Regions from separate parts of the Serinicoccus sp. CUA-874 genome, predicted to be linked through region 3. Evidence: predicted binding sites of a transcription regulator. Region 3 holds the regulator's gene; each other region holds the start of a gene.
The links. The regulator LexA, encoded in region 3, represses DNA repair genes until DNA is damaged. The targets are predictions, from matches to a motif close to TCGAACANNTGTTCGA.
Positions count from the first base shown of each region.

Region 1: BJF80_RS08055 (HNH endonuclease signature motif containing protein) is a predicted target of LexA. The motif match lies at 1,462-1,477, and genes of this name have one in related genera.
Region 2: recA (recombinase RecA) is a predicted target of LexA. The motif match lies at 1,649-1,664, and genes of this name have one in related genera.

Region 1 covers NZ_MKJZ01000022.1:262,445-266,766, forward strand. Annotated here, with positions in the region: ZMP/ZTP riboswitch at 23-100, opposite strand; gene purN (phosphoribosylglycinamide formyltransferase) at 102-701, opposite strand; gene BJF80_RS08055 (HNH endonuclease signature motif containing protein) at 1,525-3,774, shown strand; gene BJF80_RS08060 (cell division protein PerM) at 3,775-4,322, opposite strand, start outside.
Region 2 covers NZ_MKJZ01000022.1:156,606-160,927, reverse strand. Annotated here, with positions in the region: gene BJF80_RS07565 (aspartate kinase) at 1-269, opposite strand, end outside; gene BJF80_RS07560 (NYN domain-containing protein) at 490-1,602, shown strand; gene recA (recombinase RecA) at 1,842-2,936, shown strand; gene BJF80_RS07550 (regulatory protein RecX) at 3,090-3,557, shown strand; gene BJF80_RS07545 (S41 family peptidase) at 3,568-4,322, opposite strand, start outside.
Region 3 covers NZ_MKJZ01000037.1:16,670-20,991, forward strand. Annotated here, with positions in the region: gene BJF80_RS14735 (L-lactate dehydrogenase) at 1-701, opposite strand, end outside; gene BJF80_RS14740 (hypothetical protein) at 781-1,392, shown strand; gene BJF80_RS14745 (LysM peptidoglycan-binding domain-containing protein) at 1,433-1,873, opposite strand; gene lexA (transcriptional repressor LexA) at 2,146-2,865, shown strand; gene BJF80_RS14755 (PRC-barrel domain-containing protein) at 2,974-3,306, opposite strand; gene BJF80_RS14760 (NAD-dependent protein deacetylase) at 3,352-4,242, opposite strand; gene BJF80_RS14765 (sensor histidine kinase) at 4,239-4,322, opposite strand, start outside.

The DNA.
Region 1 (4,322 bases), on a different contig from region 3:
CTGCCTGCCGTCGGTCGACGGGTGCGGGCACCCAGGCGGGCGATGCCCACGATCGTCACTCCCCGGTGGTTGCCCACCCGCGCCAGTCGTGTGCGGCCAGTCTAGCCAGCCGCGGTGATCGGCGAACCACTCGCGACGACGGGCAGCTCGTGCACGAGCATCTCGCGCTCGACCACCTTGATCCGCTCGTGCAGGGACTCCTCGGTGTCGTCGGGGAGCACCTCGACCGCGCGCTGGGCCAGGATCGGTCCGGTGTCGACACCGGCGTCGACGAGGTGCAGCGTCGCGCCGCTCACCCGGACCCCGTGCGCGAGCGCGTCGCGCACCGCGTGCGCGCCGGGGAAGCTCGGCAGCAGGGCCGGGTGGGTGTTGACGACCCGGTGCGTGGCCAGGACCTGCGGACCCAGGATCTTCATGAAGCCGGCGCTGAGCACCATGTGCGGGCGATGCTGCGCGAGCCGGTCGGCCAGCGCGGCGTCCCAGGCGTCGCGGTCCGGGTGGTCGGCCACCCGCTCGACGAAGGTCGGTATGCCCCTGGCGCGGGCCCGCGCCAACCCCTCGATGTCCTCCCGGTCGGCGCCGACGGCGACGACGGTGACGGCATACCCCGGGTCGGCGCACGCGTCGAGGACCGCCTGGAGCAAGGTGCCCGAGCCGGAGACGAGGACGACGACGCGTGCCTGGCGCGAGGAGATGGTCACCGTGCCAGCGTAGGGGCCGTCGGGGATGAGGCGACCGAGGGAGGTGCTGCCGACCTTCCGTGACGTCCAGGGACAAGACGGAGCTGTCGACCCTTGGGGCTGGGTGTCCAGGACCGTAGGCTCATGCCTCCGGTCATCTTCGCGCACTTGGACCATCGGGCGGTCTGGCGAGTCCGTTGGTCCGGTGCCCACCTGGGCGATTCCGTGATCGGGGAGGGAAGGGTCCCGCGTGGGTAGTGCGGAAGAAGTAGTAAGCGTGAAGTTGGTGGCTCAGCAGGCTGAGGTTGAATCGGCTGCTTTCGGTGCGTTGCGCGAGTGGGTCGCTGAGGTGCTCGGGCGCGGTCTACGGGCTGATCAGTTCTGGGGTAGGGAAGGGGCTGCGGGCGCAGATGTCGCCCGGTCATACGGCGCAGGGAGCTCGAGCGTCTCAGTTGCTCCTTGGGATTGTGGTGCGTGACAACTTTGGTCCTGATGGGCCAGCAGGGGAACGCGAATATGTGGTCGAGACGGTTCCCGAGGTGTTTGGCACTGTGACACAGATAGGTATCAAGACTGTCCGCGCCGGCGCGACCGGCCTGACGCTGCACATCTCGCTGGTGCCCCGGGTCGACTCTGATGGACTCCATCCTTCTCTGGAGTGGTGGCGGGAGCGTACGGCCCGGTTGCAGGCCGACATACAGGAGCTGGGTCACTGATCTCGGTGCGGGGCGAGACCGGGGGTGATCGGTGCCTTGACCCGCGCAACGTGGGCTCTTGATATTCGTACACACGTTCGACTAGACTGGGGCCCAGGAGCAACGCTTCATCTGAGGGGGTGAGGGGCATGGCGGTCACGGCGATCGAACCGGAGGGGCGCGCGGAGGGCGCCGCGCTCGATGCCCTGGGTGTCGTGGCGGCGACCCGGGCGGGACTGGACGCACGGCTGGTGGAGGCTGCCCGGTTGGTCGTCGCGGTGACCGGTGCTGCCGTCCTGGCTCAGAAGGACTTCACCTCGGTGGACGAGCTGACCGAGGGCCAGCGCACGACGTGGCGGGCGGAGACCAAGCGGGCCGCCTGCGCCGAGGTGCAGGCACGCCTCGGCATGGGCGTCACCGAGGCGCGGCACCTGGTGGGGATGGCCTGCGCACCGGACGGGGTGCGCACCGCGGTGCTCGGTGCGTTGGACCGTGCGGAGGTGACGTGGGACATGGTGCGATCCTTCTGGACTCGCTGCGGCTCGCTCCAGGTCGACGACGCACTCCTGGTCGCCGAAGGCCTCTTCGGGTGTGACCCTCATGTCGTCGTGGCCGAGCGGCTGACGCCGGAGGGTGACCTGCGCGAGCGTCCCTGGCACGAGGCGGACTACGCGGCGGCGCTCGCGCGGGAGGCCGCCCGGGCCGAGGGCGTCGACGTGGCGGCCGAGCGGGAGCGCCGGAGCAAGGCCTACCAGGCCCGCCGGGCGACGATCACCGTGCACGACGACGGCACGGCGACGCTGGAGACGACCGGCCCCGCGCTCTCGCTCATCGCCGCGCACAGCAGGGTCGAGCGGGCCGCTCGCCTGCTGCGCAAACAGGGTGATCCGCGCACCCTGGACCAGCTGCGCTCCGACGTGCTCATGGCGCTCGTCGTCCACGGACAGCTCCCGGTGCCGCAGGACGAGCCCGGCGGAGGCTACCCCCGCCCGCAGTCATCAGGCAGGGGTGCCCCGACCCTGGGCGGGCCAGACGAGTCCGGTGGGAGCAACCCCGGCTCCGGTCCCTCGCCCAGGGACGAGGTGGCCGGACCTCCCGAGGGGTGGGCGGACCTGCTGACACCCGACCTCGAGGCCGTCGCGCGGGTCGTGAGCGGTATGCCGACCGTCGAGCTGCAGGTGATCGTCCCCTGGGACGCGCTCTCCGGCAGGCCTGCCTGCACCACCTGCGCCCCAAGGATGAAACAGGGACCGAGGGACGTGAGCAGCGACCCGGCAGACACGTGCAATGGAGAGGACTCTGACCACCCGACCGGCCCGGACCACCATGTCCCGCATCCGACAGACACGTGCGACGGGCAGGACACTGCCTTCGCCGGCGCCGACGATCATGGCCCCGGCGGACGACAGGGGGTGGGATTGGTGCTCGGGCGGCATCCGGCCTACCTCTCGCCCGGGCAGATCCGGGAGCTGGCGCTGACGCCTGACACCACCCTGGCCCGACTGCTGACCGACCCGGCCGACGGGCGGCTGATCGAGCGGTCCATCGCCGCATACCGGCCCGACGCGGCCATGCGCCGACAGGTCCTCGCCGCCGACGTCTTCTCGCGGGCACCGGGCACGCGCCAACCGGGCGCCGTGTGCGAGCTGGACCACGTCACACCCTGGGCTCCGGAGGGGCCCGGCGGACCGACGTCAGAGACCAATCTCGTCGCGCTCGCCAAGTCGCCGCACCAGCTCAAGACGCTCGGGAGGGCGCTCGCCCAGATCAACGACCTGCGCGACCTCACCTGGACCACGCTGCTCGGCCAGCGCGAGACCACCCGGGTGCACGACTACCGACAGCACGGCGCCGGCCCGGGCCGTGTCTCGACTGCATCCCGCACCGGCCAGCCGGGCGACAAGGGTGCCGATCGGTGGGCGACGGGACAGACGGCGTCGGCGGGGACTGCCGCACCTGACCTGGCCGCTGCGCTCGACCGGGCCGCACCGCTGGACGCTGCCCGCGGTGACGAGCACTCGGCGCAGCGGGACGACCTGGACGCACGGCGCGACCTGCTGAACCGCGCCGTCTATGCCGCTCTCGCGCACCGCGGCCCGGGTGCCTTCCTCACCGACGCCGACGACCACCCCGGGACCGGCGAGCACGGCGGCCCGCTGTCCGGCTGGATGTGGGTCACCCGCACCCAGTCCGGTCGCCGCCGGGACGGCGCAGCGCCCGACACCCCGACGACAGAGGCTGTCCTCGGCCTGGACGGGACAGACACAGCGCATCTGACGTCGGGAGCCGACCAGGGCGTCCGCGCCGAGGACCGGCGCGGACCCGGTCGACCCGGCGCGAACCGCGCGACCGGCGCGACCGGATGGCGCACCTCACCCGGAGAGCCCCCACCCTTCTGATCAGAGGCGGCGACGGCTCAGGTGGAGCACGGTCAGCACCAGCAGGCCGCCCGCGACCAGCTCGGCCAGCAGCAGGCCGGAGGTGCGCCACGCCTCGACACCGATCGTGCCGAGCAGCCCGGGCGTGAGGCCACCCGTCGCCAGCCAGGACAGGACGAGGACCACCAGGGCAACCGTTGTGCACGAGGCGAGCATGATCTGCGCCTTGGTCCACCAGGTCGCCAGCCGCGAGGCCGAGCCCGCCGCGCGGTAGCCCAGCCACCCCCCGGCGACCAACGGCACCAGCGCCATGGCCCAGATCCCCGGCGGCATGGCCCCGGGCTCGGGCAGCGCACCGAGGACCGGGAGCACCGGCAGGTCGCCGGCGGTCGTCTCGCCCCAGCCGACGTGCACCGTGCCCACGGTGACCCCCGACCCGGTGGTCCACCCCAGCGCCCACACCATGAGGTTGGGCAGCGCGAGCAGCTGGCCCACCGTGAGCACGACCGTGCCGACCAGCCCGGCGTCGAGCGAGCCGTAGAGGGTGAGGATGCGCTCGCCCCGCAGCA
Region 2 (4,322 bases), on a different contig from region 3:
CCGAGCTGCTCGATCGCCATCGCCAGCAGGGCCATCGAGATGCGCTCACCGGCCGAGAGGAGCATGTCCATCTCGCGCTCCGGGGGAGTGCCGGAGGCGATCTCCCTGGCGAGGTCCAGCAGGTCGTCGGTCGTGTCGCCCATCGCGGAGACGACGACGGCGACCCGGTCGCCGGCCCGGTGGGCGGCGACGACGCGCTGGGCGACGCGGCGCATCGCCTCGGCGTCGGCGACCGACGAGCCGCCGAACTTCATCACGAGCAGAGCCATGGAACTTCCTGTGCAGGGGTATACGAGTACCGGTGAGGCCGGACGGCGGCGTCCCGACCCCGTGGGTCCGAGGAGCAAGTCTAGGGGGCGCGTCCCCGTGCCCTTGACGCCGGGGAATCCCCGCCGTCTAGGGGGCGCGTCCCCGTGCCCTTGACGCCGGGGAATCCCCGCAGGACGTCCGGTGTGGTTGCACGCGGGGCCCACGGCATACCCTCGGGCCATGGATGACGAGGACCGGATCGCGCTGCTCATCGACTACGAGAACCTCGCGCTCGGCTCGCGCGACCACCTGGGGGTGCCCTTCGACCTGCGCCCGGTCGCGGACGCGCTGGCGGAGCGCGGTCGGGTGGTAACGCGGCGGGCGTATGCCGACTGGTCCTACTTCGACGAGGACCGCCGGATGCTCACCCGCAACCACGTCGAGCTGATCGAGATGACCCAGCGCATGGGGGCCTCGCGCAAGAACGCCGCCGACATCAAGATGGCGGTCGACGCGATCGAGACGGCCTACGAGCGCGACTACATCACGACCTTCGCGATCTGCACCGGCGACAGCGACTTCACCCCGCTCGTGCACAAGCTGCGCGAGCTCAACAAGCGGGTCATCGGGTTCGGCGTGCGCGACTCGACCTCGACCATGCTGCCGCCGGCGTGCGATGAGTTCCTCTACTACGACGACCTCGACGGTGTCGTGCCGGCTGGCGCCGAGGACACGCCCGCACGCGGGTCGGGGCGCAAGGGGCAGGGACAGAGGCGCAACGGCTCGGGCAAGGGCGGCGGGAGCAGCGCCGCGCCCGCGCAGGAGCCGGAGCCGAGCACCGAGACCGCCGACGAGCCGGGCGAGGACACGGTCGAGGACACCGCCCCGGACCTCGCCTCGCTGGTCGCGCAGACCGTCTCGGGCCTGCAGCGCAGCAGCGGGGGAGCGGTGACCGCGTCGGTCCTCAAGCGGACCCTGGTGCGCAAGGACTCGACGTTCTCTGAGGCGGCCTACGGCTTCCGCGCCTTCGGCGAGCTCCTGGAGCACCTCGCCGGCCGGGGCATCATCGACCTGAGCGCCGGGCCCGCCAAGGGTGACCCGGAGGTCACGCTGCCCGAGGAGGGCGGCCGGCAGGAGGCCTTCGCGCTGTTGCGACAGACCGTGAGCGAGCTCGACGACGGTGAGGGCGTGGCGCTCTCCGGCCTCAAGGACCAGCTGCGCGCGCGCCGTGAGGGCTTCTCGGAGAAGCCGCTCGGCTACGGCTCGTTCCTGCAGTTCGCCAAGGGGGCCGACGCGGCCGGGCTCGTGCAGCTGCAGCGCCAGGGCTCGGCGTATGTCGTGAGCGTCACCTGAGCGCTCCCGGAGGCCGCTGCGACACGCCCGACACCCCTCCGCGGAGTCGTACAGAGTTTCGACTATCGTCGTCCACACGGTGTCGCCGTCGGCACGGTCGTCCACAGATTCGTCGTGGTGGCCGGGGTATGTCGGCGGGGGCGCCTAGCGTCTGACGCAGACGCAGGATCACCCGTCTGGATGACCCTGACCGTCGGTCGAAGGTAGGCGCGCCCGCCACGAGACGAAGGAGCTGGCAGATGCCGCAGGCAAGCAAGACCACCGGTGCGACCGGGATCAACAACGACAGGCTCAGGGCCCTCGACACGGTCATGGCCCAGATCGAGAAGCAGCACGGCAAGGGCTCGGTGATGCGCCTCGGCGACGAGGACCGCCCGCCGGTGCAGATCATCCCGACGGGGGCCATCGCGCTGGACGTCGCGCTCGGCGTGGGCGGTCTGCCGCGCGGTCGCGTGGTGGAGATCTACGGCCCGGAGAGCAGCGGCAAGACCACGGTCGCGCTGCACGCCGTGGCCAACGCGCAGAAGGGCGGCGGGATCGCCGCCTTCATCGACGCCGAGCACGCGCTCGACCCGGATTATGCCAAGAAGCTCGGTGTCGACACCGACGCGCTGCTCGTGAGCCAGCCGGACACCGGTGAGCAGGCCCTGGAGATCGCGGACATGCTGATCCGCTCCGGCGCGCTCGACATCATCGTCATCGACTCGGTCGCGGCGCTCGTGCCCCGGGCCGAGATCGAGGGCGAGATGGGCGACAGCCACGTCGGTCTGCAGGCGCGCCTCATGAGCCAGGCGCTGCGCAAGATCACCGGCGCGCTCAACTCGACCGGCACCACGGCGATCTTCATCAACCAGCTGCGCGAGAAGATCGGCGTGATGTTCGGCTCCCCCGAGACCACGACCGGTGGCAAGGCGCTGAAGTTCTACGCCTCGGTCCGGATCGACGTGCGCCGTATCGAGACCCTCAAGGACGGCACCGACGCGGTCGGCAACCGCACCCGCGCCAAGATCGTCAAGAACAAGGTGTCACCGCCGTTCAAGCAGGCCGAGTTCGACATCCTCTACGGGCAGGGCATCTCCCGCGAGGGCGGCCTCATCGACATGGGGGTGGAGCACGGCTTCGTCCGCAAGTCCGGCGCCTGGTACACCTACGAGGGCGAGCAGATGGGTCAGGGCAAGGAGAACGCCCGGCAGTTCCTCAAGGACAACCCGGACATCGCCGACACCATCGACCGCAACATCAAGACCAAGCTCGGCATCGGCGCCCCCGCGCCGACGGAGGACCTCCCGGACGGGGTGGACCCGGTGACGGGTGAGGTCTCGGTCGACTTCTGATGGCCGGCGCAGACCGGATGTCTGCGGCCCGGGAGGCGCTGGCGGCGGCGGAGGCCTCCGCCAGCGCCTACGGGCTCCGCTCCGCCGGGCCCGGGTCCGGCGCCGGACCCAGAAGGGCGCGGGGAGCAGTCGGCGGAGCCGGATCCGCACGCGGTGGCCCGCAAGATCGTGCTGCGCCAGCTCGCCATGGGTCCGCGCACCCGGCGCCAGCTCGAGGACAAGCTGCGTGACCGCGACTGCGACCCGCAGGTCGCGGCCCGTGTGCTGGACCGCATGAGCGAGGTCGGCCTGGTCGACGACGAGGCCTACGCCGAGATGTATGTCCGCTCCAAGCAGGAGACCAAGGGGCTGGCGGCGACTGCCCTGCGTCAGGAGCTGCGGCAGAAGGGCGTCGCCGACGAGCTCGTCGACGCGACGCTGCAGGACATCGACCCCGAGCAGGAGAAGGAGCAGGCACGGGCCCTCGTCTCCCGCAGGCTGCGCACGATGCGCGGGCTGGACCGCGAGGTCCAGACCCGCCGGCTGGCCGCCTTCCTCGGGCGCAAGGGCTACGGCGCCGGGGTGTCCTACCAGGTCATCCGGGAGGCGCTGGACCACCTGCCCGAGCACGGTCGGGACTGAACCGACCGGCTCAGCGCACCTTGGGCTCGGGCAGCTCCGGCGGCGCCGCCGCCGGAGTCTTCGCCAGCAGGCTCAGCGCCTCCTCGATCGCGCGGTCCAGCTGCAGGTCGCGGCCCTGGGCCACGTCGGCGGGAGAGTGGACCACCTCGATGTCCGGGTCGACGCCGTGGTTCTCGACGCCGAAGCCCTTGCCCTCGAGCCAGAAGGCATACCGCGGCTGGGTGATCGAGGTCCCGTCGACCAGGTCGAACCGGCCGTCGATCCCGACGACCCCGCCCCACGTGCGCACGCCGACGACCGGCCCTAGGCCCATCGCCTGCGCTCCGGCGTTGACGATGTCGCCGTCCGAGCCAGAGTGCTGGTTGGCCACGAGGACGACGGGGCCGCGCGGCGCCTGCTCCGGATAGCTGCCGACCGCCTCGTAGTAGCGCGCCGGCGCCCATCCCACGACCCGGGCCGCGAGCCGGGCGAGCACCAGCTGGCTGGTGTGCCCGCCCCGGTTGTAGCGGACGTCGACGACCAGACCCTCCGCACGGGTGGCCTGGTGCAGGTCGCGGTGCAGCTGCGCCCACCCGAGGCTCATCATGTCCGGGATGTGCAGGTAGCCCAGGCGCCCCCCGGCCTGCTCGGCGACGTAGGCGCGCCGCGAGGCCACCCAGTCCTGGTAGCGCAGCACCTCCTCGTCGGCGACCGGGACGACGACGACCCGACGGTCCTCACCCTCGCGGCGCAGCGTGAGCTGCACCGGCTTGTCGGCGGCGCCCA
Region 3 (4,322 bases):
GCGCCGATGGCGTAGTTGGTCGCCCCCTTGCCGGCGATGATCTCGTACGCGGCGTGCACCACGTCGTGGGCCATCTGCTCCCGCTGCTCGGCGGTGGTGAGCTCGGTGATCGGCACGGCGCCGACCGTCGCGCTGCTCCATAGCGGGACCTCGGAGTCCCCGTGCTCGCCGACGATGTAGGCATGCACGCTCTGCACCGCCACGTCGCAGGCCTGAGCCACCAGCCCGCGCAGCCGGGCGGAGTCGAGGACGGTGCCGGAGCCGAACAGCCGGGCCGGGGGCAGGTCGGTGACCTTCTGCGCGACGTAGGTGATGACGTCCACGGGGTTGGTCACCATGACGAAGGTCGCATCCGGTGCCGCCTCCACCAGGCGCGGCATGAGATCGACCATGAGCCGGGTCGTGGAGGCGGCCAGGTCGAGCCGGCTCTGGCCGGGCTGCTGCTTGGCGCCGGCGGTCACGGCCACGACGTCGGCGCCGGCGCACACCGAGACGTCCTCTGACCCGTCGACGTGCGCCGCCGGCATGAACTGCAGGCCCTGTCGCAGGTCGAGCGTCTCCGCCCGGACCTTCTCAGCGTCGATGTCGTGCAGGACGACGTGCCGGGCGACCCCCCTCAGGAGGAGCGCGTAGGCGAGGGTCGAACCGACCGAGCCCGCTCCGACGATGGCCACCTTGGGTCCCGAGATGCTGTCCGTCACCGGTCCATCATGCAGTCCCGGGCCGTCGGCGCCGTCGCGGGATTGGCCCTGCAGCCCGGGGTGTGGTCGACTACTGGACATGAGTGAGCCCACCGACCTCCCCTTCCAGGACGACGAGCGTCGGCCGGAGTCCCTCTACGAGGGTGAGCGACCGGTGGAGAACCGCGCGGACCGTGGCGGTGCCGATCCGGCACCTCGGCAGGACGACCCGCAGGCGACCAATGGCGGATCGACCCCAGGCACCACCCGCCTCGGCCAGCTGTCCGAGCCCGAGGAGACGGAGACCGACGTGCTCGCCGCCCGGGTCACCGGGCCGGAGGACCACGGGGGCATGACCCGCCTCTGGCGCGCCACCATGGACCTGCCGCACTGGTGGTTCGTGGCCGTCGGCGACGCCGGGTCCGAGTCCCCCGCCGCCGCGCAGATCGATGGCCAGATGATGCTGCTGACCTTCACCAGTGCCGAGCGCGCCCGGCACTTCGCCGTGCAGAACGAGATGGTCGCGCCGGAAGAGGACCTCCGGGCGATCGCCCTGCCTCCGCAGGAGCTCGTGGACACCGCGCGGGCCTACCAGGACGCCGGCATCGCGGGCCTGATGTTCGACCCGCACCTGTCGGGCTACTTCATGCCGACCGACCAGCTCGGCATCGTCTGGGACGCCGTGCACGAGGCCGGCCCGCAGACCGACTGAGCCGCAGGCTCACCACAGCTCGCGCCGGTCTCCCCTCCGGTCAGCGCCCGGGGATGACGAGCTCCTGACCCGCCGCCACCGACGTGGTGCTCAGGCTGTTGGCCCGCTGGATGCTGGTGATCGCCTGGCTCAGCGGCACCTCCGGCAACTCCTGCGCCGCGATCTCGGACAGCGTGCTGCCCTCCTCCACCACGATCGAGGAGCTGGCGCCGGCCGGTCCGAGCAGCCCGAGCATGGACCATGCCACGAGCGCGACCACGAGGCTCGTCGTCGTGGTCAGCGCCAGCCGGCCCCGCCGCGTCAGCCGCAGGTGTCGAGCCGGCTCCACACGCCGTGCCCGTGCACTCCGGAACTGCGACCCGTCGCCGGAGCGGCCGCGGGCCGACGGCGTCGGCACCAGCCGCAAGTGACCTCGGGCTGCCCCACGCGGACGCGGGACCGGCAGCGGGCTCAGGATGTCGTGCGCGATGGCGGTGCTCATGCTGTTCACCTTCCTCGTGGCGGTGCGGGTCGGACGCGTGTCCGATCGCACGTCTGTTTCATTGATAGCACATGCGTCCGACGCTGTCGACACGCCACCCGAACAGGTGTTTGCCTTGGCCTGGCGCCGGGCGTAGCCTGTGCTCATGTCAGCAACTCAAGCACCCACCACTGACATACCCTCTGACCAGGCATGATGCCGAGACGCCGGGGCACAGCACCACAGCAGCCGCGGCGCGACGAGGGTGGGGCCCGCACGAGGGGATGGAGATCATGGCCACAATCCACGAGATGCCGGATCGCGACGGTGGCGCCGCGCTGACCAACCGTCAGCGCCGGGTCCTCGACGTCATCCGCGACTCGGTCGACCACCGGGGTTACCCGCCGAGCCTGCGGGAGATCGGTGACGCCGTCGGCCTCACCTCACCCAGCTCGGTGGCCCACCAGCTCAAGACGCTCGAGCGCAAGGGCTACCTGCGCCGCGACCCGCACCGCCCGCGGGCGATCGAGGTCGTGCACCCGGGCAGCGAGGGCTCGGGATACCGGCGCCGCGACGCCGAGGCCGGCCCGACACCCACCGAGGTCCACGACGAGACCGGCATCGGTGACGCCCGCCCCCAGCCGTCCTACGTCCCCATGGTCGGCCGCATCGCGGCGGGCGGCCCGATCCTCGCCGAGGAGGCCGTCGAGGACGTCTTCCCGCTCCCGCGGCAGATCGTGGGCGACGGGGAGCTGTTCCTGCTCAAGGTCGTGGGCGACTCCATGATCGACGCCGCGATCTGCGACGGCGACTGGGTCGTCGTGCGCCGCCAGCCCACGGCGGTCAACGGGGAGATCGTCGCCGCGATGCTCGACAACGAGGCCACCGTCAAGACCTACCGCCACCGGGACGGCAAGACCTGGCTCATCCCCCACAACCCTTCCTACGAGCCGATCGACGGCGACCACGCCGTGATCCTCGGCAAGGTCACCGCGGTCCTGCGTCGGGTCTGAGGCCACCTCCCCGACGCGACACCGGGTGCCACTGCACCCGACACCGACCGCGGCGTCGGTCCCCGGCCCCTCCATCCTCTCCGGGGGCCGACGCCGCAACTCCTGCGCTCAGCCCGAGGGGGCCGGCCCCTCGTCCACGGAGTAGTAGTCGTAGAGCTGCTCCTCCTCGTCCTCGGTCAGGTGCCCGTCGCACGGGATGTCCGGTGCGTCCTTGATCATCGCGAGGGGGTAGGGCACCTGGATGCGGCCGCCCTGGATCGTGGCGTTGGACACCGGGCAGAAGACCTTGCGCCCGCCGAACCACCCGGTCCGGACCGACACCCACGCCGGGCTCCCCGTGCCGTTGTCGAGGTAGACCTGGCACATCCCGCCGACCTTGTGCCCGTCCTGGTCGACGACCTCGGCGTCGTACATCTCACCCAGCTGCTCGTAGGTGACCACAGCGACCTCCTCGCCGGCGGCCCGTCCGGACCGTCCTCGCCCAGCCTAACCACCGAGGTCGGCGACCAGCGCCGGCAGCACGTCACCGACCAGGGCATCGACCCCCACCGTCGTCTCGGCGTCGCCCCGCGTGCCGCCCCGGGTGACCACGGCGACGGGTATGCCCTCGCGCGCCGCTCGTCGGACGAACCGGTAGCCGCTCATCACCTGCAGCGAGGAGCCGAGCACGAGCAGGGTGCGGGCCTGCTCGACGAAGGTGTAGGCCCGCGCCACGACCTCCTTGTCCACCGAGCCGCCGAAGAAGACGACGTCGGGCTTGAGCCGGTCCTGCCCGCAGACCAGGCACCGGGGCGTGCGGAAGCGTTCCACCTGGGCCTCGGGCAGCGCGACGTCGCCGTCCGGGCGCACCGGCGAGGTGGCGTCGACCACGGCCAGGAACCCGGGGTTGGCCTCGGCGAGCCAGTCCTGCACCTGGGCGCGGGTCGTCACCTCCCCGCAGTCCAGGCACACCACGCGGGAGAGGGTGCCGTGCAGCTCCAGGACCCGTCGGCTGCCGGCCTGCTGGTGCAGCCCGTCGACGTTCTGCGTGATGACGTGACGGACCAGGCCAAGCCGCTCCAGGTCGGCGACCGCGCGGTGCGCGGCGTTGGGCCGTGCGGCCTCGAAACGGGTCCAGCCGACGTAGGCCCGGGCCCAGTAGCGCCGTCGCGCGTCCGCCGACCCGACGAACTCCCCGTGCTGCATCGGTTGCACCCGACGGGTCCCGTCCGGTCCGCGGTAGTCCGGGATGCCGCTGGCCGTCGACATCCCCGCCCCGGTGAGCGCCACCACCCCACCGGCCCTCACCAGCTCCCGGAGCCGGGCATACCTCCCCGGCTCCACCGACGTCTGCGCGGGCAGCGTGAGCGCGCTGTCGAGCGGCCCGACCGCGCTCACCGGGCCCCCTCGCGCGGCAGCGTCAGCACGAAGCGGGTCTGGCCCCGTCGGGACTCCACCCTGACGTGGCCGTCGTGCGC